3 regions of the Halomonas sp. TG39a genome follow, and region 2 is predicted to be linked to each of the others. Evidence: predicted binding sites of a transcription regulator. Region 2 holds the regulator's gene; each other region holds the start of a gene.
What was found. Region 2 encodes LexA, which represses DNA repair genes until DNA is damaged. Its sites were predicted from a motif close to TACTGTNTANNTANACAGTA; they were not measured.
Positions count from the first base shown of each region.

Region 1: the regulator LexA is predicted to act here: its motif matches at 3,258-3,277, upstream of U738_RS02010 (LexA family protein).
Region 3: the regulator LexA is predicted to act here: its motif matches at 2,817-2,836, upstream of ruvA (Holliday junction branch migration protein RuvA).

Region 1 is NZ_JQLV01000001.1:429,058-438,847, reverse strand. Features, by position in the region: gene U738_RS02040 (heme lyase CcmF/NrfE family subunit) at 1-221, opposite strand, end outside; gene ccmE (cytochrome c maturation protein CcmE) at 248-757, opposite strand; gene ccmD (heme exporter protein CcmD) at 747-944, opposite strand; gene U738_RS02025 (heme ABC transporter permease) at 944-1,711, opposite strand; gene ccmB (heme exporter protein CcmB) at 1,726-2,394, opposite strand; gene ccmA (cytochrome c biogenesis heme-transporting ATPase CcmA) at 2,508-3,128, opposite strand; gene U738_RS02010 (LexA family protein) at 3,326-3,706, shown strand; gene U738_RS02005 (IMPACT family protein) at 3,706-4,323, shown strand; gene U738_RS02000 (sodium ion-translocating decarboxylase subunit beta) at 4,470-5,792, opposite strand; gene oadA (sodium-extruding oxaloacetate decarboxylase subunit alpha) at 5,803-7,638, opposite strand; gene U738_RS01990 (OadG family protein) at 7,730-7,987, opposite strand; gene U738_RS01985 (tRNA dihydrouridine synthase) at 8,135-9,130, shown strand; tRNA gene U738_RS01980 (tRNA-Arg) at 9,313-9,389, opposite strand; tRNA gene U738_RS01975 (tRNA-Arg) at 9,473-9,549, opposite strand; tRNA gene U738_RS01970 (tRNA-Ser) at 9,569-9,661, opposite strand.
Region 2 is NZ_JQLV01000001.1:2,154,153-2,163,942, forward strand. Features, by position in the region: gene ppsR (posphoenolpyruvate synthetase regulatory kinase/phosphorylase PpsR) at 1-551, shown strand, start outside; gene U738_RS09565 (hypoxanthine-guanine phosphoribosyltransferase) at 583-1,161, opposite strand; gene nagZ (beta-N-acetylhexosaminidase) at 1,210-2,241, opposite strand; gene U738_RS09575 (L,D-transpeptidase) at 2,305-2,841, opposite strand; gene U738_RS09580 (TetR/AcrR family transcriptional regulator) at 2,819-3,511, opposite strand; gene lexA (transcriptional repressor LexA) at 3,779-4,459, shown strand; gene U738_RS09590 (energy-coupling factor ABC transporter permease) at 4,478-5,149, opposite strand; gene purU (formyltetrahydrofolate deformylase) at 5,174-6,028, opposite strand; gene U738_RS09600 (ribonuclease J) at 6,259-7,869, shown strand; gene moaE (molybdopterin synthase catalytic subunit MoaE) at 7,895-8,362, opposite strand; gene moaC (cyclic pyranopterin monophosphate synthase MoaC) at 8,364-9,161, opposite strand; gene mobB (molybdopterin-guanine dinucleotide biosynthesis protein B) at 9,166-9,744, opposite strand.
Region 3 is NZ_JQLV01000001.1:1,912,706-1,922,495, forward strand. Features, by position in the region: gene U738_RS08450 (FmdB family zinc ribbon protein) at 1-171, shown strand, start outside; gene aspS (aspartate--tRNA ligase) at 238-2,019, shown strand; gene ruvC (crossover junction endodeoxyribonuclease RuvC) at 2,081-2,644, shown strand; gene ruvA (Holliday junction branch migration protein RuvA) at 2,894-3,502, shown strand; gene ruvB (Holliday junction branch migration DNA helicase RuvB) at 3,576-4,613, shown strand; gene ybgC (tol-pal system-associated acyl-CoA thioesterase) at 4,610-5,023, shown strand; gene tolQ (protein TolQ) at 5,082-5,777, shown strand; gene tolR (protein TolR) at 5,789-6,226, shown strand; gene tolA (cell envelope integrity protein TolA) at 6,240-7,418, shown strand; gene tolB (Tol-Pal system beta propeller repeat protein TolB) at 7,418-8,710, shown strand; gene pal (peptidoglycan-associated lipoprotein Pal) at 8,751-9,290, shown strand; gene ybgF (tol-pal system protein YbgF) at 9,341-9,790, shown strand, end outside.

The DNA.
Region 1 (9,790 bases), 1.7 Mb from region 2:
TTGGCCACACTAAAATCGTCAAGCATATAGCTAGCGGTCAAACACGCGTAGGCAATGGCAATAAACACAAACTGCCCCACCGCCATGGGTTGACCATAGGCCATCCACAGTGGTCGCCTAGTCGCCGCACCGGCCAGCGGCATCACTGCCTGCACTATCGCCATCAGCAGCGCAATGATAAGGGCAAAGTGGCCAATTTCAGGAATCAGTTTGATCAGCATGCGTGCTCCAAATTGGGCTATCTACCCTAATATTCGCTTGCCTGGGGTACGCCTTCTTCGTCCAGGCGTTTGCCCACCTCGGCGGCTTTAGCTTGGTAATCGGCGGGCGAGTAGCCTGCTTCTTCCAATGCTTGGGCCACTTCAGGGGGCATATAGTTTTCGTCGTGACGGGCAAGGACTTTGTCGGCATACAAGCGACCATCGGTCTGAAGTTCACCCACAACAACAACGCCTTGTCCTTCACGGAACAGATCCGGCAGGATGCCGCTGTAATAGACCTCCAGGTCATCGACGTAATCGGTGACGGTAAATTCGACGTCCAGGCTTTCAGGGTCACGGGAAACCGAGCCCTCTTTGACCATGCCACCGGCGCGAATCTGCCGCTCCATGGGCGCATCGCCCTGGGCAATCTGTACCGGGCTAAAAAACAAATTAATGTTCGCGCGTAGCGCGTACAGGGTTAGCCCCACGGCAATCGCGGCCAGCGACACAATGCCCAGAATAACAAACAGTTTCTGTTTACGTTTAGGCGTCATTGGCCACTCTCCTCGCTCTGTTTTCGCGTCTTGCGCGACGCTTCAAGCCTTTCAGCAGTTGGCGTTGCTCTGCACGGGCATGCCAAACGATGGCGAGCAACAGCAGCGCGGTAACGCCCCAGGCAGACCATACATAAGGCGCGTGGCCACCCATGGCGAGAAATTCAGCAAGTGAGTCAAATGCCATTAGCGAGCCTCCTCGGCGTGTACGTTCACCACTTGGCCGTTGACCAGATCCTGTACCCAGCGCTTGTTAGCTTCGCGGCGCAGAATCTCGCTGCGCGTGCGCATCAGCGTTAAGGCAATAAAAAAACTGTAAAAACCCAGCACCATAATCACCAGCGGTAGCCACATCTCGGTCGGCATGGTCGGGCGCGACGTCAAGGTAAAAGAAGCGGGTTGGTGCAGGGTGTACCACCAATCCACCGAGTATTTGATGATGGGAATATTGATCACCCCTACCATGGCCAGCACCGAGGCTGCCCGTGAAGCGCTATCCCTGCTGGTGAAAGCGCCGCGCAGGGCAATCACGCCCAAATAGAGAAACAGCAGGATCAACATGGAGGTCAGCCGTGCATCCCACATCCACCATGTCCCCCAGGTGGGCACGCCCCACACGGCGCCGGAGAACAGCGCCACAAAGGTCATTGCTGCGCCAAGAGGGGCCATCACCGCTGCCGCCATATCAGCGACTTTAATTTTCCAGACCATAAACACCAGGCCGGAGACCGCCATGGCGATAAAAATGGATTGGGCTAAAAAGGCCGCAGGCACATGGACGTATATAATCCGGAAGCTATTACCCTGTTGGTAATCCGCCGGGGCAAACGCTAGCCCCCACAGCGAGCCAACGACCAATAACAGCACCGCCGCGGCCCAGAACCAGGGCTGCAGCTTGGCGCTAATGGTGTAGAACCACTTGGGTGATCCCAATTTATGTATAAAGGCCCACATAGCGTGTCCTGTCCTTAACCGTTGATACTGATACGCAGCGATGCGGCAATCGCCCACGGCGCCAACATGAGTGAGGCAGCGAGCAGCGCGCCCAGGATAGCCAGATGGGCAGCGACGCCGTCTCCGAAAATGGCTGCCTGCACCGCACCGGCGCCAAAAATGAGCACCGGGATATACAGTGGCAGCACCAGCAGCGAGAGCAGCACCCCGCCCCGCGCCAAGCCGACGGTTAACGCTGCACCAATCGCGCCAATCAAGCTCAAGCTTGCCGTGCCCAGGGCAAGCGACAGCGCCAGCACGGCGTAGCTACCCGCTGGCAGCGCCAGCATAATACCCAATATCGGCGCCATCAGCGCCAACGGTAGGCCGGTCAGCAGCCAGTGCACGGCCACTTTGGCCAAACTCAGCGCGGCTAACGGCTGCGGCGCCAATAACAGTTGCTCCAGACTGCCATCGTCATAATCGCTACGAAACAGGCTGTCTAATGACAGCAGCGCGGCTAACAGCGCCGCCACCCACAGCAAACCCGGCGCAATGACCGCTAACAGCTCAGGGTCGGGCGAAATCGCGATCGGAAACAGCGTGATCACCAGGGCAAAAAACACCAGCGGGTTGAGCACTTCGCCACGGCGCCTCAGCAACAGCGTTAAGTCACGCACTAGCGTGGCCTTCACGGCGATCATCAAGCCACCTTTGTGCTCACGCAGTGGCACTGCTAGCACCTGTTGGGTGGCATCTGAAGCTTGTGAAGAGCTGTGTGAAGCGCCATGTAAAGAGCTGTGCAACCCTTTCTCCTTTACCCGAGGGATATCCGTCTCAACAACGGTGAGGCGGTCAATTCGTGGTGTGTCGTTACCAGCACACAGCCCCCCGCCTGAGCGTGGGCCACAAGCTGCCTTTCCAGCTCAGCGACGCCGTGACGGTCTATCGCGGTAAAAGGTTCATCCAACACCCAGAGAGACCGGGGCGTCAGCGTTAAGCGTGCCAGCGCCACGCGACGCTGCTGGCCAGCAGAGAGTTGCCCTGCAGGCACATCTTCAAAACCTGCCAGGCCAACCCGCTCAAGGGCGTCCAGGCGCTGATCCTCGTTACCGTTTTCCCCGCTGAGCGCCTGATACCATGCCAGGTTTTCTAACGGGGAAAGCCCCAACTTAATACCTGGGGCGTGCCCTAAATAGAGCAAATTAGCGAGGAAATGTTCACGCGCCTCTTTCATCGCAGCGCCATTCCAGAAAAGCTCGCCCTGATAGTCACTGAGCTGCCCGGAGAGGATTTTCAGCAGGCTGGTCTTACCACTGCCATTGGGCCCCTCGATACGCACAATTTCACCGCTGCGAATATCTAGATCCAGCCCTTGAAACAGCCAGCGGTCGTCGCGTTCACAGGCAAGCTGTCGGGCTTGTAGACACAGGCTCAAGCGTCTCTCCTGGCATATTGATTTTGCGTCGAACTCTACACGTAAAGCCCCTTGCTCGCCACTCACACAATGCGGCGCTGGGTCGCAGCGTGATCTCCATCAAAGAGGGTTAAGACTAATTACTGCTAGCACTGTATGCAAAAACAGGTCTATACTAAAAACCACTGTATGAAAGAACATGCAATGGAGATTTCATAATGACCCTATCGATGGCATCACCTACCGCTACGTTCGGCCACATGCAAGCAGTACCACGTCCCTATGCGATGGCAGCTAACGTTACCCGACGCAATACCTATGCGCTCAAAGTGCGCGGCAATGCATTGTGTGATTGCAACTTATTCGATGGCGATGTCATTATTATCCGGCGCTATCAACACGATACCCAGATAGAAACCGCCGTTGCCGAAATTAACCAGCAAACAATAGCCTTGAAGCAGCTCTCTATCAGCCGCTTTGGCGTTGAGCTATGGCCAGAGGATACTCAGCAGCCAGCGCTTTTTTTGCATAACCGGGATATTCAGGTGCTCGGCATGGTAATGGGTGTGAAAAGTGAGACTACCTTCACGGAGCATTAATGCGCTATCGGGTTCCCGAGCTGTTCCCTGCGTCATGGCATACGGCTGACATTGAAGTCGAAAAGAGCCAATTTATTACCTGGGTCTGCTACGCCCCAGATATCAATGCATTCACTAGTCTGTTGAATGCGGCAAAAACCGCGCACCCTAATGCCAGCCACCACTGCACTGCCTATATTGCCGGGCCACCCGGCGAGCAAAATCTGATTGGCTTTTCCGATGATGGTGAGCCAGGCGGCACCGCTGGCCGACCCATGTACCAGGTTCTCCAAGGCAGCCAACTGGGCCAGATTGGCTGTGTGGTGATTCGTTATTTTGGCGGCACCAAGCTAGGCACCGGAGGTTTAGCCCGCGCCTACGCCCAGGCGGTTAGCCATGCCCTTGAGACGCTACCTACACGGGAAGTGGTTGAGCGCAACAGCTACACCCTGCGACTCACCTTTGCTAATGAAGCGATTGCCCGCGCCTGGTGCGAAGAAAGTGCGATCCCTATTGAGCAAGCCGACTATGATGGTGATGGCGTGCGCCTGACCATTGGCTGGCCACGGGACTGCCCATTTGATCTTACTCCACTGGAAAACCGTTTAAAAAGTGCTATCCATATTATCACTGACTAGCTCCCTGGCTAGAGCACCCATCTATACTCAACATCCCCTCTAGACTAAACAACACGCCTATAAAAAACGCGACATACCGAAAGTGTCAGTATGCCGCGCTCTGTTGACCCACTATTAAAACAGGCGGTGAACACCTGCCTTAAGCGTTACCCCAGGTACTTGATCATTACGCCTGCGGCGACTGCCGAGCCAATCACACCCGCCACGTTGGGGCCCATGGCGTGCATCAGCAGGAAGTTATGCGGGTTCGCCTCAAGCCCCACCTTGTTAGCCACTCGCGCGGCCATCGGCACAGCAGATACCCCCGCGGCGCCGATCAAGGGGTTGATGGGCATTTTGCTCATCAGGTTCATCAGCTTGGCCATCAATACCCCGGCGGCCGTGCCAATGCCAAAGGCAACAATCCCCAAGCCTAATATCCCCAGCGTCTCGAACGACAGAAAACTCTCAGCCATCAGCTTGGAGCCTACCGACAGGCCGAGGATAATCGTGACGATATTAATCAGGGCGTTTTGCGCGGTATCCGACAAGCGCTCTACCACACCGCACTCGCGCATCAGATTACCGAAGCAGAACATGCCCAGCAGCGGAGCGGCATCGGGCAGAAACAGCGCGACCAGAATCAACAGCACCAGTGGGAAGACCACTTTTTCCAGCTTGGAGACCGGCCGCAGCTGAGTCATCTTGATCTCACGCTCTTTCTGGGTGGTCAACAGACGCATAATCGGCGGCTGAATCAGTGGCACCAACGCCATATAGGCGTAGGCGGCCACGGCGATAGCCCCCAGCAGCTCCGGCGCCAGCACGCTGGAGACGTAGATGGAGGTCGGGCCATCGGCGCCACCAATAATACCAATGGCGGCGGCCTGATTAAGCGAGAAGTCCATCACCCCCATTGAGGTGAGCAACACGGCGCCAAACAGAGTGGCAAAAATACCGAACTGAGCCGCTGCACCTAAAAACAGCGTACGTGGATTGGCCAACAGCGGGCCGAAGTCGGTCATGGCGCCCACGCCCATAAAGATAATCAGCGGAGCAATACCCGAGGCAATCGCCACACTGTAGAAGCTATAAAGCATGCCATCGCCGTACCCAACGTTCATGGCGATATCCCGTGCAGCACGCACCTGATCAGGCGCAGCCCCCTCATGGGCTAGTGATTTTAACGACTCCCGCCAGGCGTCTAAGTTCGATAGCGGATCGAGGTTTGCACCCAGCGCTGCCGCCATCTGCTGCAGCACTGCAGGCTTGGCAACCTCAATCGCTTGGTCGAGCGCTGAAATGGCCAGCCCGGCCTCAGGGATATTGGCGAGAATGCCGCCAAAGCCAATAGGCACCAGCAGCAGCGGCTCAAACTTCTTATAGATCGCCAGGTAGAGCAGCAGTAGCCCCACGACCATCATCACCGCTTGGCCAAGCTCCAGGTTGTACAGCCCCGAGCCTTCCCATAACGTTACTAATTTATCCATTATTGGGCCCTTAGAGCTCGATCAGCGTGTCGCCTACGGCGACGCTATCGCCTTCGCTGACATTAACCTTAGACACAGTGCCTGCACTGCTGGCACGCACTTCGGTTTCCATTTTCATCGCTTCAAGGATGATCACCACATCGCCCTCTGCGACGTTGTCGCCGGGGCGTACATTCACCTTGAAGATATTACCGGCCAGCGGGGCATCGATGCTTTCTCCACTACCGCCACCGCTCGGCGCAGGCGCTTCGCTAGAGGATGGCTGGGCCGACGCCGTGCCAGAGGCAGTTTGCTCTTGCACTTCGCCCAGCTCACCGCCTTCAGAGACCTCTACCACGAAGGCTTTGCCGTTGAGTTTCACGGTATAGGTTTCCGGGCCGCTGCTAGCGACCGGCGCTTTGCTTTCCACCTTGGCGGGTGTCTTTTCGGCGCTTGCTTCAGCTGCTTGGGGGACAGGCTCAAAGGCGTCGGGATTGTCGCGATTTTTAAGGAACTTCAGACCAATCTGCGGAAACAGGGCATAGGTCAGTACGTCATCCACTTCGCGCTTACCTTCGGCCAAGCGGATACCTTCAGCGCTGGCTTTGTCTTTCAGTTCGGTGGCCAGCTTGTCCATCTCGGGCGAAAGATTATCCGCCGGGCGACAGGTAATCGGCTCGCCGCCTTCCAGCACGCGCTTTTGCAGCTCAGCATTGAAGGGCGCTGGCGCGGCACCGTACTCACCTTTGAGCAGCGCCTGAACTTCCTTGGAGATCGACTTATAGCGCTCGCCCATCATCACGTTCATCACCGCCTGGGTGCCGACAATTTGCGAAGTGGGCGTTACCAGCGGAATAAAGCCAAGGTCTTCGCGGACGCGGGGAATCTCGCTCAGCACGTCGTCCAGCTTGTCGCCCGCGCCCTGCTCTTTGAGCTGGCCTTCCATATTGGTCAGCATGCCGCCCGGCACCTGAGCAATCAGAATGCGCGAATCAATACCACGCAGCGAACCTTCAAAAGCAGCGTACTTCTTGCGCACTTCGCGGAAATAACCGGCAATATCTTCCAATAGCTCAAGATCCAGCCCCGTATCGCGGCCGGTATCTTTGAGCATGGCCACCACGGACTCGGTGGGGCTGTGACCGTAGGTCATCGACATGGACGAAATCGAGGTATCGACATTATCAATGCCTGCTTCCACCGCCTTCAAAATGGTTGAGGTAGAGAGGCCGGTGGTGGCGTGGCAGTGCAGGTGCACCGGAATCGATAGCTCTTTCTTGAGCCGGGTGACCAAATCGAATGCCGTATAGGGCGTCAGTAGCCCCGCCATATCCTTGATAGCCAATGAATCTGCGCCTAAGCCAGCAATGGTTTTGGCGAGATCGACCCAGCTATCCAGGGTATGTACCGGGCTCACAGTGTAAGAAATAGTGCCCTGGGCGTGACCTTCGACGTTACGCACCGCCTGAATGGCGCGCTCTAAATTGCGCGGGTCATTCATGGCATCGAAAACACGGAAGACATCAACGCCGTTGGTTTTCGCCCGCTCAACAAACTTATCGACAACATCATCGGCGTAGTGGCGGTAGCCCAATAGGTTTTGCCCGCGCAGCAGCATGGCCTGCGGGGTATTGGGCATGGCCTCTTTTAACGCACGAATGCGCTCCCACGGATCTTCACCCAAATAACGAATGCAGGCGTCATAGGTAGCCCCACCCCAGGTTTCCAGCGACCAGTAGCCAACGCGATCCAGCTTTTCGGCGATCGGCAACATATCGTCCAGGCGCATACGCGTGGCAAACAGCGATTGATGGGCATCGCGCAGCACGACATCGGTAATGCCTAGAGGGCGTTTTATTTCGTTCATGGTCTTGGCTCACAGTAGAGAGTTGTAAGTTTGTAGTAAAAATAACAAAAAAATAGCCAAAAGAGGGCTGAAATGGAAAAAATTGAGAAAGTTAGCGACGTCGCGTTGTGCGATAACGGTGCACTGCAGCACAGATCACTGCCATGACCTCGTCACTTTGATCAGAGGGGGCCGAAGGTTGCGAGGCTTTTTTACCCGAATCAACAGCGACGGGAACAGGTTGAAAACGCCCGATAAGCTTCGACATCAGCGTGACGCTAATAACTAAAACTGTAAGAAAAACAAACACTACGCCCATACCAAGCGCCATCAATGCTAACCCATCTTGTAATAGTTCTTGATCCTGCATAAGACGCTCTCCTTTCTTAAAGTACCGTTCAAGCACTGTTTTACGCACATCATTACGCCAATACGACGAAAGGCGCTTGGCTCAGTAAGGGGAATACACTAACCTGCCACACCCAGAATAGAATGCAATGGCGCGATAGTGGAAGTCATGGTTGTTAATTTACTACAAAACGGCAGAATCGGCCTAGCCCCGATGGAAGGGGTAATCGACGCACTGACTCGTGACCTGTTAACCCGTCACGCCGGGTTCGACTGGACGGTTACCGAGTTTGTCCGCGTTGTGGATGCTCGCCTGCCGCCCAGAGTGTTTTATAAGCACTGCCCCGAGCTTACGCAACCGCCTGTCGCAACGCCGAGCGGTATTCCCGTGCACTTACAGCTGCTGGGCTCAGACCCTGCTGCTCTGGCCGCCAACGCGCGCCAGGCGCTTAGCTTAGGCGCAGTGAGCGTCGACCTTAATTTCGGCTGCCCTGCCAAACTGGTTAACCGGCACGATGGCGGCGCCTCGCTGCTACGCCAGCCGGATCGCGTCTATAAGGCAGTTAAAGCCGTTCACGACGCTTTAGAGGGAGCAATCCCGGTGACCGCCAAGATTCGCCTGGGCTTCGCCAATCGCCGTTTAGCGGTTGCTTGCGCCCAGGCCACTGAAGCGGGCGGCGCCGCGCAGCTAGTAGTGCATGCGCGCACCCGAGACGAGGGCTACCGCCCACCGGCGCACTGGGAGTGGATCGGCAAAATTCGCCGGCAGGTGAATATCCCGGTTGTCGCCAATGGCGATATCTGGACGTTGGAAGATTACTGGAAGGCCCGCACGCTGTCCGGGTGCCGCGATGTGATGCTAGGGCGTAGCGCACTGGCCGACCCTTGGCTGGCGCCACGTATACGCCACTGGCTGCAAACCGGCGAGCGACTGCCCGCAAGCAGCTGGGCCATGCGCGCCAGCGTACTCAAAGAGTACGCCGCCCTGCAGCGCCAGCAGCTGCCTGACCGCGTCGTGGTCTCTCTAGTGAAGCAGTGGCTCGCCCAAATGCGCCAAGGCAGTAGTGAAGCCGAAGAAAATTTTCAGCGTGTGAAGCGCCTCACCGAGCTGGATCAACTGCTCGACAGCCTCGTGGTTGACGATCACCACGTCGCGCTAGCTTAGGCCACCACTTGATCGAGGCAAAAAAAAGCGCCCTACCGCAAAGCGGGGGCGCTACACACGATCGCAAGACCGGGGTGCGAGCCTTAGCCGGTCAGGCTTGAAAATAGGCGGTTAGACCAAGAACAGGTAATAAGGCTGGAAACAGAAAACCCGCCCTCGATAAGAGAGCGGGTTTTGGAATCTGGCGCGCCCGGGAGGATTCGAACCTCCGACCCCCTGATTCGTAGTCAGGTACTCTATCCAGCTGAGCTACGGGCGCGTAATATTTTGCTAATGCTAATTCTGCTAGGACTAAAATCCACCAGCATACTTACGACTACTGAAAAGCAGCTTCTAGGAAGGTGGCGCGCCCGGGAGGATTCGAACCTCCGACCCCCTGATTCGTAGTCAGGTACTCTATCCAGCTGAGCTACGGGCGCATACCTTCTAACATGCAATTGGCGGAGAGAGAGGGATTCGAACCCTCGATAGGGCTATAAACCCTATACTCCCTTAGCAGGGGAGCGCCTTCAGCCACTCGGCCACCTCTCCTCAACGGCACGGCGCGAATATTACCGATTTAGCTTTCTTGTGTCTAGTCCCCTAAGGTTTTTTTTCGCACCGGCCATACCTTACATATAAGCTTACGCTTTAAGCATCGTTTCATCATGCAAGCCCGCA
Region 2 (9,790 bases):
AGCCCTTGGAGCAGGAGTTAGAGACGCACTCTTCCTACAGCGTTGGCCGCACCCATTCGATTGGCAGTGATGACGTTTACATGGACCGCATACACTCCGTGCACTTTGCGCTGGATAACGACGACGGTGCCCGGACGCATCAATACGATAAGGCAGATATCATTCTGGTCGGCGTTTCGCGCTGCGGCAAAACCCCTACTTCGCTCTACCTGGCTTTACAGTTCGGCATTCGAGCGGCTAACTATCCGCTGACAGAAGATGATTTAGACGAAGATGGCATGCTCAAGCTACCCAAGGCGCTCGTGCCCCATCGGCAAAAGCTGTTTGGCTTAACCATTGATGCGCGGCGCCTATCGGCGATTCGCAACGAGCGACGTCCCAATAGCCGCTATAGCTCGATGGATCAGTGCCTGCAAGAAGTGGAACAGGCAGAGTCGCTCTACCGCACCATGCACATTCCCTATATTGATGCGACACGCTTCTCGGTCGAGGAGATTTCCACACGAATGATTGCCGAAACCGGCTTAGCGAGGCGCTTCTCGCCCCGCTAAGCCTAAAACATCACCACAAGCCCTCAGCGGATCACATGCCCTTGGGGGCAAAAATTCCCGGTGCGTTGCGCCAGTAGCCTTTGTAATCCATGCCAAAGCCAAACACATAGCGGTCGGCCACTTCCAGGCTGCAGTAGTCAGCTTTTAAACCGGGCACTGCTTTGCGGTTGTGTTGTTTATCCACCAGCACCGCCGTGGTAACACTGGCGGCCTGGGCTTCTTCACAGTAGGCCAAAATCGCCGCCAGGGTCGCGCCTTCATCCAAAATATCGTCGACGATAACAACATGACGACCGGCCATCGGCACTTCCGGAGAAACCCGCCAAAATAGCTCGCCGCCACGTAGCTCGTTGCGGTAGCGAGTGGCATGCAGATAATCCACTTCCAGCGGGAAGCCCAAGCGGGTCAGCAGGTGCCCCGTGGTAATTAAGCCGCCATTCATCACGCAGTAAAACACCGGCAGTTTATCGCCTAAATCTCGGGTGATAGCTTCTGCCATGCGGTCAAGCGCCCGCTCTACTTCTTGCTGCGAAATTAAGCAGTCGGCGTTATCCATTAGTTCGCGCATCGAGTCCAACGACTCTAAGGCTTCTTTATCCAGCTTTGACATCTACCAACTCCACGCGGGTGAAAAGCTTCATTTATTTGAGCAAGCGATTTATTCAGCGCTGGGCTTGGGCTTATCCGCCAGCGCTTCCAACTTAGCGTGGGCACGCCGCCAACGTCCCAGCGCACTCAGTGCATCCAGGTCTGGCCGCGCGCGGCTATAGCGCAACTTGGCGGGGCGCTTGTTATTGATCCCTTGGCACGCCTCCATGACCTCAAGCGCGGCGGCTCGGTCATTACACACCAGCAGCATATCGCAGCCTGCTGCGAGCGCGGCTTGGGCACGCGCCTTGGGTTCGCCCGCTTCGTGGGCGCCCGCCATACTCAGATCATCAGAAAAAATGCAGCCTTTGAAGCCTAGCGACTCCCGTAACATACCCAACCAATTGGGTGAAAATCCTGCGGGGCGTGTATCGAAAGCGGAGTAAATAACATGCGCAGGCATGACCCCATCTAACTGCGAGGCTAACTGGGTAAAGGGCACAAGATCGTGCTGTTTAATCACGTCTAGCGGGCGACCGTCTATCGGTAGGGCAACATGGGAGTCCGCCGCCACCCCACCATGGCCGGGGAAGTGCTTGCCCACTGCGGCCATACCGGCATCGTGAAGCCCTTGAATAAAGGCGCTGCCCAGCTGGGCCACGTGCTGGGGATCACTGCTAAAACTGCGGTCACCAATAACGCTGGAGAGGCCGCTCTCAACATCCAATACCGGAGCGAAACTAAGATCCAGCCCGCAGGCGGCCATCTCCATCCCCAACAGCCAACCGGCGTCCTTGGCTAACGCCAGACCGTCTTCCGGGGAAGCGCGGTAGCACTCGCCGATACGCGCCATGGCAGGCAGGCGTGTTAAGCCCTCTTTAATACGCTGAACGCGACCGCCCTCCTGATCCACTGCGAGCAGTAAATCAGCCCGCACGCGGCGAATATCGCTGCACAGCTGGCGCACCTGGTAGCCATTTTCGACATTGCGGGCAAATAGAATAACGCCCCCTACCGTCGGTTCCAGCAACAGGCGTTTTTCTGCCGCCGTCAATTTTGGGCCTTCAAGGTCAAGCATGACCGGGCCTAACGGTTGAGTCATCGTGATAGGTCCATGAAAAGGGGCGATGATTCTAGACGATCGTCTAGCGGTGTCAAAAACTTATCAATCAAAGGATTGCCGTCCGCCGTGCAACCAAACCGGGGTGCCCGGTAACGCGAGCGCAAAGAGGGTTAGCAAATCACTATTACGTAAACGAATGCAGCCGTGGGAGGCCGCAACGCCCATGGGTTCGTCAGGCGGTGTGCCGTGCAGGTATATATAGCGCCGTTGCGAGTCCACCTGACCGCCGCGGTTCACGCCCTTTTCTAATCCGCAAAGCCACAGAATGCGGGTCAAAATCCAGTCACGCTCTGGATGCGCTTCGGCTAGCGCGGATGAAAACGTCTCGCCTGTCCAGCGGCGGCCTCGAAACACTGCGTTGTCGGGCATATCACCGCCAATGGCGGCGCGCACATAGTGCCAGCCGTAGGGGGTTTTACCACTACCATTACGCTCCCCGACACCGGCGGCAGCGGATGAGATCGCACACTCATGGAGCACTTTCGGCCCTCGCCAGCAGCGCAGCAGCTGCTGGGTAGTATCAATCTCCAGCCAGATATTCTCAGCCGGGGGTAGCTCAGCTAGCGTAGGCGTTCGCATGTTTTCCTTCTTCTGGCTTGGCTTCTTCAAGGGCGAGCGGTAACGGTGCATTCATGGCCGCCACAACGACCGGCAGCAATCGCTTGACTAAATCACGTACTGAAACCTGTTCGTGATAATCTTTTTCAGCGATATCACGCAGTGCATCAAGGCCGGACAGGGTAAATATTACCGTGCCAAGCATAAAGTGTAGCCGCCAAAAGCGCTCCGCGTCAGGTAGGTCCGGCGTGGCTTGTCGCACCAGCTCGGTGAAGCGGGTAAACACATCGCCATACTCTTGCTGGATATAGCGCCTAAGATGCCCCTGTGCCTGGCTGTAGGCAAGGCCGAGCAAGCGCATAAACACTTTTAAACTATTGCGTTCAGCGGGCACTGCAAGAACGGTGGTTGCCATGGTTTCGAGCAGGGTTTCAAGCTCAATAACCCGCCCAGCATGCTGTCCTTCCAGCTCATCAAGGGCGGTGTGAAAACGCTGGGTGAAGGGGTCCAAATAGCGGGCAAAGACGGCCTGAATCAAGGCTTTTTTGGAGCCAAAATGGTAATTCACAGCGGCTAAATTGACGCGCGCTTTGCTAGTGATGTTGCGCAGCGAAGTTTCGGCAAAACCCCGCTCTGCAAACAGCACCTCGGCAGTATCGAGTATACGGGTCACCGTATCAGATTGAGCCATGTCGCTCTCCAGGGAAACAGGTGTTTAAAACATAGCAAAATACTATGCCATAACCATGGCGGTCTCAACGCTTGATTTATTAACAAAATACAGCCCGTTAAATAAGCAGAAGCTTAGTTTCAAACGATTAGAAAAATTGCATAGACATCGAAGATAGCCACTGACAAGGCATATACTGGACAGAGGAACATACTGTATACTTAACCACTGATTGATTAAGTTGCCATTTAATTTGTTACTGTCTATTCACTATTTATGGAGTCTGGTATGTCGCGTCCGCTAACCGCTCGCCAACAGCACGTGTTCGATTTTATCGTTAAAACGATGGGCGAATTTGGCTACCCTCCTACCCGCGCCGAAATTGCCAAGGCGCTTGGCTTCCGCTCCCCCAACGCGGCCGAAGAGCACCTGCGCGCGCTGGAACGCAAAGGCGTTATTCGCATTATTCGCAACACTTCTCGCGGTATCCGCCTGCCCAACCAGGAACCGCAAGAAGTCATGGAGAGTGCTGCCACCGCCTTACCCGCAGCCAACGTTGAAACGCTGCCAACGGGCCTACCCGTGATCGGTGAAGTGGCCGCAGGCAGCCCCATTTTGGCCGCTGAACATATTGACCGTTACTGCCCGCTACCAGCCGAGTACTTTACCCCCAAAGCCGACTACCTGCTGCGCGTGCGCGGCCTTTCGATGAAGGATATTGGCATTTTGGAAGGGGATTTATTGGCAGTTCACCGTACCGACCGGGTACGCGATGGCCAGATTGTAGTGGCACGCCTAGAGGATGAAGTAACGGTTAAACGCTTCAAGCGCCAGGGCCACCAAGTGACGCTATTTGCCGAGAACCCTGACTTTGCGCCCATTGAAATCGACCTGCGCTCCCAGTCGCTCGATATCGAAGGCGTCGGCGTTGGTGTGATTCGTGGCGGCAACGGCCAGGCACTCGGCTAGTCGCCGCCCTGGCCATCCCTACTGCAGATCGATATAGCGGTGGTCATTGAAGGTGGCCACCCAATGGGGGTGATAAACCAGCAGAATACTCAGCAGCATGCCGGTGATAAACGCCTCTGAAGGCATTAACAGCGGTAAGAAGCGCGCATACTCCTGGGCGAGATAAATCGCCTCAGGGTCAGTCCCCGCAACGATGATCAGCAGCACCGCTGCCAGCCCTCCTCCCAGCGTTGCCAGCGCCGCACCAAAAAAGCCGCAGGCAAACAAAAACACCATCAGGTTATCCGGCAGGCGGCGATCTACCAGCCGCCATACCGTGCCAATGACGGCCGCCGGGACGACACCGGTAACCAGCACGTTTGCCCCCAGCAGCAGCCATTCATTGCGCCCAATTACCACCATGGCGATATTAATCAGCACGTTGCTAATCAGCGCCAATGGCGCTTTAAAAACGAGTGTCATTAAAACCGTGAAAACAAGGTGCAGCGTTAGCCAATCAACCGCCTGCGCACGCAGCTGCCACATCAGCATCACCGCCAGCGTGGCGCCCAGCCAGCGGTGCTGAAGCGCGGTATCCGCTATTAACACCTGCCAGGGCCGCCCCCAAAGTGCCCACGCGATCACTGCTAACGAGAGTAGCCAGGTGAGCAGCAGCGCCCAGGGTGCTAATACACTTTGCGCAAACGACATGGCGGCCTCTCAGGTTGATGAGGGTTAACTAAAGACCACTGTCTTATTGCCGTGGACCAGCACGCGATCCTCTAAGTGCCAGCGCAAACCGCGAGCAAGTACGGCTTTTTCAACGTCACGGCCAAAACGTACTAAGTCAGTGGGCGTATGGCAGTGGCTTACGCGATGAATATCCTGTTCGATGATGGGGCCTGCGTCGAGTTCCTCGGTCACGTAGTGGCAAGTAGCACCTATCAGCTTAACGCCCCGCTGGTATGCCTGGTGGTAGGGTTTTGCCCCGGCAAAGGAGGGCAAAAAGCTGTGATGAATATTGATCACTCGTCCCGCATAGCGCGCGCACAGCTCGGGGGGCAGTATTTGCATATAGCGCGCCAGCACCACGCAGTCAGCGCGAGCGCTATCGATTTCGGCCTGTACCTTGGCAAACGACGCTTGCTTATTTTCGGGGTCTACCGGGACGTGGTGGTAAGGAATGCCGTACCACTCGGTCAGCGAACGCATATCGTCATGGTTGGAGATAACACCGACAATATCGCAATCCAGCTCACCCGCCTGCCAGCGGTAAAGTAGATCGACCAAGCAGTGCGACTCCCGCGACACCATCAGCACCACACGCCGACGCAGCTGGGTATCCACCAGGGACCACTGCATATTGAATTCGCTGGCCACCGGCTCGAACGCCGCGCGCAGGGCTTCCACCGACATACCGACCGAATCCGCCAGAATTTCGTAGCGCATAAAAAAGCAGCCGGTTTCTAAATCGGAGTGCTGGCTGGCTTCGGTAATGGAGCCGCCCTGCTGGGCAATAAAGCTCGATACCCGTGCAACAATCCCCACCCGGTCAGGACAGGAAACCACTAAACGATAATAATGAGACATGTGAGCTACTCTTGACCTATTGCTAAGTTAATTATGACAAACCAGCGGCTTAGGTCGCATAGTGTATCGGAAGGGCATGGAAGATTGTTAGCCGCCCCTGCCTTCCCGTATAGTTAAGTCACTACTTTTTAGGTTTTTCATAACAGATGCATTCACCACGCGTTCAAATTCGTCCCCGTCGTCGTCCACCGCTGCGCATGTTGCCGCTGGGGGGATGCGGTGAGATTGGAATGAATCTAACGCTATACGGCTACGACGATCACTGGATAGCCGTCGATTGCGGCATGATGATCCGTCAGGATCTTCCCAACTCTCCACTGCAGGTACCCAATCTCGATACACCGAAAGCACTGGGGATCGTGCCCAAAGCGCTCTTTATCACCCACGGCCATGAAGACCACATTGGTGCAGCTGCCTGGCTTTGGCCGATGTGGAACTGCCCTATTTATGCCACCCCGCTAGCGGCTGGGCTGTTGCGACTGAAGTTTGCCGAGCATCAGCTTAGCAGCGCGGCCATCCATGTTATTGAACCTGGCGAGGCGCTGGAAAGCGGGCCGTTCACGCTGCGTTATTTGCTGTTAACGCACTCTATACCCGAAAGCTGTGCGTTGATCATGAGCGTCGGTGGCTACCGCGTCTTACATACCGGCGACTGGAAACTCGACCCTGAACCGATCATCGGCACGCCGATAAGCGCGACCCAATTCAAGGCGCTCGCCCCAGTGGATTTAGTGGTGGGCGACTCCACCAACGCTCCCATGCCCGGCCACTCAGGCAGCGAGGGTGATGTTGCCCGTGCGCTGGCAAAAACCCTCAGCAACTGCCAGGGCCGGGTGGTGGTCTCCTGCTTTGCGAGCAATCTTGCCCGGGTGTTAGCGATAGGACGCGCAGCCCATCAATGTGGCCGTCGTATCAGCTTGATGGGGCGTTCCATGGAGCGCATGGTCAGCGTCGCGCGGGGGCTCGGCTATATGGATGATTTACCGCCGCTGGTGCCCAATCACGACCTTGGCTACCTGCCCCCGGATGAAGTGGTGATTATCGCCACCGGCAGTCAGGGAGAGCCCCGCGCCGCGTTACAGCGCCTAGCCCAGGGCCGTCACCCCTATGTGGATCTTCAGCCAGGCGATAACGTCATCTTCTCGGCCAAAGCCATTCCCGGCAATGAGCGACCCATTGAGCAGCTTAAAAAGCGTTTGGCGCACCTAGGTGTCAGCATCTATGACGAGTTCAATCACCCTGAACTGCACGCCACAGGGCATCCTGCTCAGGATGAGCTGATCAAGCTCTATCAGTGGGTCAGGCCCAAGCATCTTATGCCGGTGCATGGCGAAGCACGCCATCAGCAGGCTCACCAGGCCATTGCCAAGCAGCTAGGTATTAGCGCCCCATTGACGCCGGTAAACGGCGATCTGATCAGTTTTGATAGCCACGGATTGCACTGTGAAGCACGCTATCCGCAGCCACCCTGCATTGTCAGTCAAAACAGCGTCGTGCCCCACCCTGGCTTGGAGGTGAACGATGCCAATAAAGCCCGTCGCGGCAGCTTGTACCTAGCGCTACCAGTGACCGCGACTGACACTGGCTGGGCGCGCATTGGCCGCTTGATGCTGGATGCCTCAGGGGCCAGCCCGCTGGATGAAGATAGCTTTAGCGATTGGCTGGATGATCAGCTTGAGGAGATTGCCGCAGAGACGCTGGCCGACTTGCGACAGGCATTGCAGCCCCGCTTGGTTCACTGGCTGGCGGAGCATATGCAGCACCTACCCGACGTGCACCTACAAATCATGGCCGCCGAAATGCCAGATCCTATTATTCTGGACAACGCCGCCAATCGTTAGAAGAGTTGCTCGCGCTGGGCCAACATCAACGCCAACGCGCCGCATCTTGTTGATCAGAGTGGCGCTCTTTGACCCAGTACTCACCCTGGGTAGAGTGCTCTTTCTTCCAGAAAGGCGCCTGGGTTTTAAGGAAATCCATAATAAAATCGCAGGCTTCGAACGCCTCACGGCGGTGTGCACTAGCAACTAACACCCGCACAATCGGATCGCCCGGTTCCAGGTAGCCAACGCGATGAATAATCCGCACCGCCTGGAGCGACCAGCGCTGCCAGGCCTGTTCGCCAATATCTGTCAGCGTGCGCTCAGTCATGCCGGGGTAGTGCTCCAGCGTTAACCCCGTGACGTCAGGCGTTTCATTAAAATCACGCACTAAGCCGGTAAAACTCACCACCGCGCCAATATCGCTACGCCCCGCCAATGCATCGTCATAGCCGTAGGCCATCGAGAACGGGGCGGCTTGAATCGCCACCTTAATATCCAGCTTAATATCCACTCTAGCCCCCTGTGACCGGTGGGAAAAACGCTACTTCGTCATCATCGGTCACTAACGCATCGTCATTGGCCATGACTTGATTGATGGCACATAGCGTACGCTGGTCGGTGAGTTGCTTAAAGCGACTATCGCGCTCGGCCAGCGCTGCTTTCAATCCGCCAATATCACGGCTGGCCAATTGATCGAGACTCACTACTGCCTCACTCTCACCTAGCCGCTCGCGCAGTTCGGCTAAAAACTTAACCCGCACGCAGGGCGATGGGCAGCGTTCACCCAAGCTGACCTCTCCGGCCATGCCATCGCCTGTCACTATCGGCGCCTGCGCGTTTATGCGCTGGTAATCACCGCGCTGGCCACCCTGCTTACTATCAAGCTGAATGGCCTCAATACGCATATTTTTATCTACCGCTTTACACATATCGTAAAGCGTTAAACAAGCCACCGAGACGGCGGTAAGCGCCTCCATTTCAACCCCGGTGCGTCCATTCAAACGACACAGTGAGGTCACATGAACGCAGGATTCAGCTACATCAATATCAAACTCAACCGACACTTTTGATAGCGCCAGGGAGTGGCAGAGTGGAATCAGCTCATGGGTGCGTTTGGCCGCCTGAATACCGGCGATTCGCGCGGTAGCCAGCACATCGCCCTTGGGCAATTCACCGTCGCTAAGTAATTTCAGCGTTTCCGACTGCATCACAATACGCCCCGAAGCGACGGCTTCGCGGCGGGTTTCTTGTTTATCGCCAACATCCACCATATTGGCTTCGCCACGGGTATTGAGGTGGGTCAGATGCATGTTGTCACCGTTCCTTTTTTGAAGCCGAAGCACTTAAAAATATAGCGTCGTTTTTCGCGCTCACCCAACTGACTATCCAGCGCGCTATTGCATCTCTATCGTCTAAATTTAACCGGATCACCGCAGTCGCTAAGTCGATGGGCGGTGGCGCGCTGAGCGCGGCTGCCTCAACCCAAGGCCCGGTTAAAATAGCCGGATCGCCAATGCCATCGCGGTAAAGCACCAGCTTGGGAATCGGCCAGGCTTTAAAACCTTCGACAATCACCAAGTCGGGATCGTGCGGTGCCATCATGGCAACTAACTGGGCTAAATCAGGCTCGTCCTGGTCAGGGGTTTCCTGCATCAGCGCAAAGCGCTGACGGGAAGCCACCAGTACCGGTGCGGCACCTGCGCTGCGCAGCTTATAGCTATCCTTGCCGGGCTGGTCGACATCAAACGAGTGGTGCGCATGCTTGATCACAGCGACTTTCAACCCATACTCAGCTAAGCGTGGCAGCAGCTTCTCTAACAGCGTCGTTTTACCGGTGCCGCTCCAAGCAGCAATCCCTAGAATAGGAAAGGGTGCGGTTAGTTCGTTTTCCATGCTGCCGACACTCCTAATGATCTATAAACGCACGTTACAAGTAATG
Region 3 (9,790 bases), 240 kb from region 2:
GCGGGTTTCCGTCTGGCCGGCGGCGGTTGGTACGAAACCGATTTCAAAACGGGTAGCAAAAAGAACCTCGTCGCTGATGGCAAAACTGCCTCTGCAGATGCCGGAAAATCCAGCGATTCCAGCGCTACCGCTAAGAGCATTACTCCCAAAGACAAGGGCGCCGCGGCATAGCCGCGGCAATCAGGGTCGAAACGACCCGCGACACTTACATTGCCACGCAACAGAACAGGATTTGACATGCGCAGCCATTATTGCGGCCAGCTGAACGAAACTTTGGTGGATCAAACGGTTACGGTATGCGGATGGGTTCATCGCCGCCGTGACCACGGTGGGGTAATTTTCCTCGATATGCGCGATCGCGATGGTATCGCTCAATTCGTGGTTGATCCTGATACCGCCGAGGCGTTCGCTAATGCCGACCGTGCCCGCAGTGAATTTGTCCTGCGTATTACTGGTCGCGTTCGGCTGCGCCCAGAAGGCACTCAAAACCCCAACATGCCGACGGGCATGATTGAGGTGTTGGCAAAAGATGTCGAAGTCCTCAACACCGCTGTTACCCCGCCATTCCAGTTGGACGAGCATAACAAAGTGGGTGAAGAGGTGCGCTTAAAGCATCGCTACATCGACCTGCGTCGCCCGGATATGATTGAGAAGCTGCGGCTGCGCTCGCGTATTTCTCACAACGTGCGGGCGTATCTCGAAAACCAGGGCTTCCTGGATATCGAAACGCCGGTACTCACTCGCGCCACGCCAGAAGGTGCTCGGGATTACCTGGTGCCCAGCCGTACCCACGCGGGTAGTTTCTTTGCGCTGCCCCAGTCACCGCAGCTGTTTAAGCAGCTATTGATGGTGGCGGGTTTTGACCGTTACTACCAAATTGCCAAGTGCTTTCGCGATGAAGACCTGCGCGCCGACCGTCAGCCTGAGTTTACCCAGATTGATATCGAGGCGTCGTTTGTGGAAGAGAGCGACATCATGGGCATTACTGAAGCCATGATTCGTCAGCTTTTCCAGGACGTACTAAAAGCTGAACTGCCTGAGTTTCCCCGCATGACCTGGCAGGAAGCGATGGATCGTTTCGGTTCCGACAAGCCGGATCTACGTATCCCGCTGGAACTGACCGATGTGGACGACCTGATGCAGCAGGTTGACTTCAAAGTCTTCTCTGGCCCCGCTAGCGCAGATGATGGTCGCGTCGCGGCATTGAAAGTACCCGGCGGTGCCAAGCTGTCGCGTAAAGAGATTGATGAATATACCAAGTTTGTTGGCATCTACGGTGCCAAAGGCTTGGCGTGGATTAAGGTCAACGAGCGTGCCAAAGGGCTTGAAGGTCTGCAGTCACCGATCGTCAAGTTTATGGAAAACATCGTTGAAGAGCTGCTCGACCGCGTGGGCGCAGAAGATGGTGACATTATCTTCTTCGGTGCCGATAAAGCGCGTATTGTCAACGAAGCCATTGGCGCGCTGCGCGTTAAGCTGGGTGCTGACCTTGAACTCTACACCCAGGAGTGGGCGCCGCTGTGGGTGGTCGACTTCCCGATGTTTGAAGCCGACGATAATGGTCGCCTGAGCCCGCTGCACCACCCCTTTACCGCGCCTTCCTGTACGCCGGAAGAGCTGAAGGCAGATCCTGCCAATGCGCTTTCCCGCGCTTACGACATGGTGCTCAACGGGACCGAGTTGGGCGGCGGCTCTATTCGTATCCACGACCAAACCATGCAGAGTACAGTGTTTGAGATTCTAGGCATTGGTGAAGAAGAAGCCCAAGAGAAATTCGGCTTCCTGCTGGATGCGCTGCAGTACGGTGCGCCCCCCCATGGTGGCTTAGCTTTTGGCTTGGATCGCCTGGTAATGCTGATGGTTGGTGCTAAGACGATTCGTGAAGTGATCGCCTTCCCGAAAACCCAGAGCGCTGCCTGTTTGATGACCAACGCGCCGGGCGAAGTCAGCCCCGAGCAGTTGAAAGATTTGAACATTCGCCTGCGCCAAAAAGCTAAAGCAGAAACAGCCGCCGAATAAGTCGGTTGGTTGACTGCCTAACACCGACGCTACGGCGTCGGTGTTTTTATAGGTTAATGCTATGGATGCAACACCGCCCGCCGTACCTATCCGCATTTTAGGCATTGACCCAGGGTCCCGGGTGACTGGCTATGGGGTGATTGATGTGGTCGGGGTTAAACCTTGCTATGTAGCGAGTGGCTGTATTCGTACCGCGGAAGGGGCGTTAGAGCAGCGCTTGGCGCAAATCTACGCCGGTTTAAGTGAAGTCGTCGGTTTGCATCGGCCCAGCGAGGTCGCTATTGAGCGGGTCTTTATGGCCAAAAACCCTGATTCAGCGCTGAAGCTTGGTCAGGCTCGCGGTGCGGCCATGGTGTGCATGGCCAACCATGGTTTAAGCCTGGCTGAATACGCTGCGCGTCAAATTAAACAGGCAGTTACCGGTCAGGGCGGCGCGGATAAAGAGCAGGTGCAGCATATGGTTACCGCGATACTGCAGCTCTCTGCTACTCCTCAAGCCGACGCTGCGGATGCGTTAGCCATTGCGCTAACCCATGCCTATAACGGCCACGCCTTTAGCGGCCAGGGTCTACCCGCCGCACCATCTCGGGGACGGCGTCGCTCCACTGGCCGCTGGCGGCTTTAAATGACGCTTAGACAATGTGCCCATAGCCGTGTCTGAGGGCAGATTGAAGCGAGGGTCTTTTGACCAGGGCCGGAAAGTGTTCCCAACAATTTCGGCATTTCCGCCATCCATGGCGGTCAGATGGCGAAAGTAGCGCCCTCGCGGAAATCTGGCCTCACCACTCACCTTGAACTACTGGTCACCTGTACAGAGTCGCTTTATAGTAATCATCTGTTTTTCACTCTTTTTCACCCCTGTGCGAGCGAATTTATGATTGGACGTCTGAGTGGCCAGCTAGTGGCGAAGCAACCACCCTGGATTGTGATTGATGTTCACGGTGTAGGTTATGAGCTGGAAACCTCAATGAATACCCTGGTCGCGCTCCCGGCGGTGAACGAGAGCGTTTCATTATTCACTCATCTGACCATTCGTGATGATGCACACCTACTGTATGGGTTTGGTCGTGAGCACGAGCGTGCACTGTTCCGCGCCTTGATCAAGGTCAATGGCGTAGGGCCCAAGCTGGCACTGGCCATCCTGTCAGGTATGGACGAAGACGCCTTTATGCGCTGCGTGCGTGATGACGACAGTAAAGCGCTGACAACGCTGCCAGGGGTGGGTAAGAAAACCGCTGAGCGGCTGATAATTGAAATGCGAGACCGTTTTCCAGAATGGGAAGACGGCAGCAACGCGCTACTCCCCCTTGAAGCAACCAATGGCCGTGCCTCTGCCCGCAATAATCTTGCCGATGCGGAAGCCGCTTTGGTTAGCTTGGGGTATAAACTGACTGAGGCGTCGAAAATGCTCGCCGACATCGACCCCAATCAGTCCACCGAAGCACTGATCAAAGCCGCCCTTACCCAGCGCATGAGTTGCTAACCAGACAGTGATATAAGTCCGATGTTGCGGATAACGAGTAGACCTTTTGCAATCGCCATAAAGAAGAGCACCTATGCTAGAACACGATCGGCTGATCGCCGCAGAGCCTGAACAGGGTGAGGGGCGCATTGATTACGCTATTCGTCCTAAGCGGCTGGATGACTATATTGGCCAGCCGCGTGTACGGGAACAGTTGGAAATCTTTATTGGTGCTGCCCGGCAGCGCGAAGAGAGTCTGGATCACACCCTGGTATTCGGCCCCCCAGGGTTAGGTAAAACGACCCTCGCGCATATTATTGCCACTGAGATGGGGGTCGGTATGAAATCGACTTCCGGCCCAGTGCTCGAGCGGGCCGGCGATTTAGCCGCCATGTTGACTAATTTAGAGCCTGGCGACGTACTGTTTATTGACGAAATTCATCGGCTGTCGCCGGTAGTTGAAGAAGTGCTCTATCCTGCCATGGAAGATTTTCAGCTCGATATCATGATTGGTGAAGGGCCTGCAGCACGTTCGATTAAGCTGGACCTTCCCCGCTTTACCCTGGTGGGCGCGACTACCCGGGCAGGATTATTAACCTCTCCACTGCGTGATCGGTTTGGTATCGTTCAGCGGCTTGAGTTTTATAATCTTGAAGAATTAACGGAAATTGTTTCGCGTTCAGCGCGTTTGTTAGGGGTTGAGACCAGCCACGATGGCGCCATTGAAATAGCCCGACGCTCCCGCGGCACGCCGCGAATAGCCAACCGGTTGCTACGCCGGGTGCGCGATTATGCCGAAATGAAAGGTAACGGCGTCGTCGATGTGGCCATGGCTGATGCCGCCCTTAATATGCTTAATGTGGATCACCACGGTTTGGATCATATGGATCGACGGCTGCTACTGGCCATGATCGATAAATTTGATGGCGGGCCGGTGGGCATTGACTCGCTCGCCGCTGCCATCAGCGAAGAGCGTGACACTATCGAAGATGTGATTGAGCCCTATCTTATTCAACAAGGCTTGATGATGCGCACCCCTCGTGGGCGGGTGGTTACCCGTCAAGCGTGGCTGCACTTTGAGCGTGTGCCCCACGAACAGGCAACCGACATGGAAGGAGAGCGCCGTCCGTGAGCCGTTACATAAGCGAAGGCTACCGACTGCCGCTGCGTGTTTATATGGAAGATACTGACGCGGGAGGTATTGTCTACTACGTTAACTACTTGAAGTTTATGGAGCGTGCGCGCAGCGAATGGCTCCGCCAGTTGGGCCTGGATCAGCAAACGCTGCTAGACGAAGGTACACAGCTAGTGGTATACCGCTTGGCCTGTCACTATGCGAAACCGGCTTGTTTAGACGATGCGTTGGAAATTAGCGCCAACGTTAGCGATGTTGGGCGCTGTCGGATGACATTTGAACAGCAGGTTTGGCGTGCTGAGGAACTCCTTTGCTCTGCCACAGTCGAGATAGCCTGCTTGAGCACCGAGCGTTTGCGACCCAAAGCATGGCCAGCAGCGCTTAACGTTTTGACCCGGGCCTCTTAACCAAGAGGTCATTCACTGTGTCGGCAATACCGACCCTAATAGATTGATGAGGGCACCTGTGAACGATAACACCATGTCCATTCCCCATTTGATAATGAATGCCAGTACGGTAGTGCAACTGGTAATGCTACTACTGCTGGTGGGGTCGATCCTCTCTTGGGTAGTGATTTTTCAGCGCAGTATTGCGCTGGGCCGTGCCAAGAAAGAGTACAACCAATTTGAGGAATCTTTTTGGTCAGGTGTCGACTTAAACGAGCTCTACCGTGAGATCCCTACTGATGACCCGCGCCACGGCGCCGAGCATATTTTTCAAGCCGGTTTTCGCGAATTTAACCGTTTGATGCCTAAAACCCGCGACCCGGATACCGTGCTGGAAGGTGTGCAGCGCAGTATGCGCGTGGCGTGGTCGCGGGAAGAGGATCGCTTAACCCAACACTTGGTCTTTCTTGCCACAGTGGCCTCTGCGAGCCCCTATATCGGCCTATTCGGCACCGTGTGGGGCATCATGGGCTCGTTTCAGGCCCTATCGCTCACCCAGCAAGCCACTCTTGCCACGGTGGCTCCTTGGATTGCCGAAGCGCTAATCGCAACGGCCATGGGGCTATTTGCGGCGATTCCTGCGGTGATTTTCTATAACCGCCTGTCCAACTCATCCTCTCGTCTGCTGGGCAAATACGAAGACTTTGCCGAAGAGTTTCACGCGATCCTGCACCGCAATTTGCAAGGTCGTGACGGCAAACCGAGCGCCAGCTAAGGGAGAGAGCCATGCAAGGACCGTTCAATCGCAGTAATAAAAGCAAGCCGATGGGGGAGATTAACGTCGTCCCTTTTATCGACGTCATGCTGGTACTGCTAGTGGTTTTTATGATCACCGCGCCGATGTTGACCCAGGGCGTACAAGTAGAGTTGCCGCAAGTCACCTCCCAACCCATTGAGACCCAGGAAGATAATGATCCCATCGTTATCTCGGTGGACAGCGACGGGGGCTACTTCATCACGCTGGGAGAAGACTCCACATCGGTTACCCTGGACGAGATGTCCCAGCGGGTGACGACGATTCTTGAGCGCCGTCCGGGTACACCGGTCATGGTGCGCGGTGACCGTAATGTGGCCTATGGGCAGATTGTCGTCTTGATGAGTACCCTGCAAGGCGCCGGTGTGGCTAATGTGGGGCTGCTTTCCGAGCCGCCGCAAGATGGGTAAGGGTAAGCTGCACATGGCACCGAAAGCCCCGCGCGATCCTCAAGATGTCGGCTATAAATGGCCGACTGTGCTGGCGATAGGCGTGCACGTCGCGATTGTAGCGTTTAGCTTGATCAGCCTGCCTAGTCGAGACGCAGAGCCCGATAGCTCCTCGATTGTTCAGGCGACACTGGTCAGTACCGAAACGTTTACCGATCAGGCTCAGCAGGCCACAGAAGAGCAAGCGGCATTGAATGCGCCCGCCGAAGCCCCTACCGAGCCGGAAGAGTCTTCAGCTAGTGAGGAGCCTTCAGCCAGTGAACAGCAGGCTGCTGCCGAGCAGCAAGCAGCAGAAGAGGCCGCCCAGCAGGCGGCGGAAGCTGAAGAGCAAGCATTAGAAGAAGCGCGTGCTACTGCAGAGGCTGAAGCCCAGCGCAGAGCAGAAGAGGCGGCTGAGCAGGCTGAACAGCAAGCGGCCGAAACAGCTGAACGTGAAGCCGAAGCGGAAGCTGCCGCACAGCGCCAACGTGAAGTGGAAGAGGCGCAGCGCCAGCAGGAAGCCACAGAGCAACAGCAACGCGAAGAGGCCGAAGCAGAACGCCAGCGCGAAGCGGAAGAGCAACAGCGCCGGGAAGCGGAAGAAGCTGAACGTCAGCGTGAAGCGGCAGAACAGCAGCAGCGCGAAGAAGCAGAAGCCGAACGCCAGCGTGAAGCTGAAGAGCAGCGTCTTCGTGAGCAAGAGGAGGCTCAACGGGAGCGCGAGGCTGAGGCGCAGCGACAACGTGAAGCTGAAGAGCAGCAACGTCGTGAAGCGGAGGCAGAGCGTCAACGTCAAGCGGAAGCAGCCGCAGAGGCAGCCATGCAGCGCCAGCTTGAAGGGGAAGCCGAAGCAGCTGCCAATGCCCAACAAGCGGAGCAGGCTGCGAATAATTTTAGTAACTTAATGAAACGCGCCATTGAACAAGCCTGGATAATTCCCGGCGGATCAAGTGATAGTATGCGGGCTTCTGTGAATGTGCGCCTGGGGCCGTCAGGGGAGGTATTATTAGTAAACGTAACATCATCAAGTGGCGATAGTGCCTTTGATCAATCAATTGTTCAGGCGGTTGAGCAAGCGGCACCGTTTTCTGAGCTACTACAATTGTCAGAAGATCAACAGCGCGAAGTCCGACGCAATATCACTTTGAACTTTTCCCCAGGGGGAGTCCGTTGATGCAAACTCAAGTGTTAAAGAAATTTTGGTTATTTTGCTTGCTGATCACTTTTAGCAGTGTGGCAAGTGCTAACTTAACCATTGAAATCACGCGAGGCAGCGATCAAGCACTGCCGATAGGTGTTGTGCCATTCGCAGGCTCAGACGGCCTGCCTGAAGATGTTGCACAGATTGTTCAAGATGATCTTGAGCGCAGTGGATACTTTGACCCATTGGCGCGCGGCGATATGTTTGAGCAGCCTAGCGAGTCCGGCGACGTTGAGTTCGGCACTTGGCGTTCGCTAGACGTGCGCTATTTGGTGGTAGGTACGGCCGAACAGACGGATGGCGGCTTTGAGCTGCAGTTTGAGCTAATGGATATTAGCGGCCAACGCCGGATGATGGGTGAAACCGTCACCGTCAGGGGCAATGATCTGCGCGGTGCTGCTCACTACATCAGCGACCAAATCTTTGAAGAGATTACCGATATTCGTGGTGCCTTCTCGACCAAGATTGCTTACGTCACGGCCCAGGGTATAGGGGACGACATGCAGTTTGGCCTGTACGTTGCCGACGCCGATGGTCGCCGTAGCGAGCAGGTGTTGACCTCTGACGAACCGATCATGTCACCGGCGTGGTCGCCAGATGGCACTAAGCTCGCCTATGTCTCATTTGAAACTGAGCGTCCTGCTATTTACATCCAAGATGTAGCGACTGGCCAGCGCGTGCAAGCAACCTCGTTCGAAGGCATTAACGGCGCGCCAGCGTGGTCACCCGACGGGCGGCGTATCGCTATGTCGCTGTCTAAAGATGGTCAGCCTGAAATTTATATTATGGATGTCGGCAGCCGTTCTGTAGAGCGCATTACTAATAACAACAGCATCGATACGGAACCCGCATGGGCACCGGATGGACGCAGCCTGCTGTTTACCTCGGATCGTAGCGGTGGCCCCCAGCTCTATCAATATGCATTGGGTGGTGGCGAGGCCCAACGGCTGACGTTTACCGGAAACTACAACGCTCGCGGTCGCTACTCACCCGAGGGCGAGCAGATATTCCTGATCCACCGTTCTAGCCGTGGCTATCAAGTAGCGAGGCAAGATCTAAGCGGCGACCGCTTGGTAGTATTAAGTGAATCAACAAGAGATGAATCTCCTAGTGTTGCGCCGAACGGGACCATGGTAATCTTCGCTACCCAGCAGGGTAACAGTGGGGTGCTAAGTGCTGTTTCTGCCGATGGCCGTTCATCATTCAGGCTGCCATCAGCACAAGGCGATGTTCGTGATCCAGCTTGGTCACCCTTCTTAAATTGATTAACATTGAAATTTTAGTTTTCAGGCAAGGAGTCTGATTATGCAACTTAAACCGTTGGCTCGCTCATTAGCAGCAGCGCTATCTATCGTAGTAATCGCTGGCTGTTCCAGCACCGGCGGAACCCAAGACGGTGACTCGTACGGTAGCCAGGATGGCAGCACGACCGGTTCCAGCACCTCAGGTACAGGCACGGGCAGTCAGTATGGTTCCACTTCTGGTTCAGGCGCTGGTCAGCAGGCTGATTCACGCATTCCAGAAGTACGCACGATCTATTTCGATTACGATCGCGATACGATTAAAAGCGAGTACGAGTCTGTGGTCATGGCTCATGCGCGCTATTTACGTGCCAACCCTAATGCCCAGGTGGTTCTCCACGGGCATACGGATGAGCGCGGTACCCGTGAATACAACATGGCGCTGGGTGAGCGTCGTGCCGGTGCAGTAGAGCGCTTCCTGAATATTCAAGGCGTCTCTTCTTCACAAATGAGCGTTGTTAGCTATGGCGAAGAGCGTCCAGCCGTTAATGGCCAAGACGAGAGCGCCTACGCTCAGAACCGTCGCGTCGTATTTAACTACTGATGAATCCGGCGTGCGGCTAACCGCACGCCGTTTACGTCTCCGGAGTCATCATGAATTACAGTCTCAAGCGTTACGTTGAGAGGCTGTGCGGTGCGGGAGCCTTAGTGCTCCCGCTGTCCGTATTGCCCCTAACGGCCATCGCCCAACAGCCGCTCGTTCAAGACCTTTCCAACGATTCCAACAGCAGCTTCTATCAGCAGACGCAGCGTCAGGAAGCGTCCAGTGGCAATCTTGTACTGTTTAACCAAGTACAGGAGCACCAGCAGGAAATCCAGCAGCTACGTGGTCAGATTGAAGAGTTACGTCACCAGTTGGAGCAGTTGCGTCGCCAGTCGCAGCAGCAATATCTCGATATTGAAGATCGTCTGATGAGCAGCGGTCCAACCCAGATTGAGCAGTCCACCCCAGCGGTAGAGCCTGAAGCTGCCGAGGAAGTGGTCAATGCACCCTCAAGTCGCAATGTCAGTGAGGATGCCCAGGCCGACTATCAAGCGGCTTTT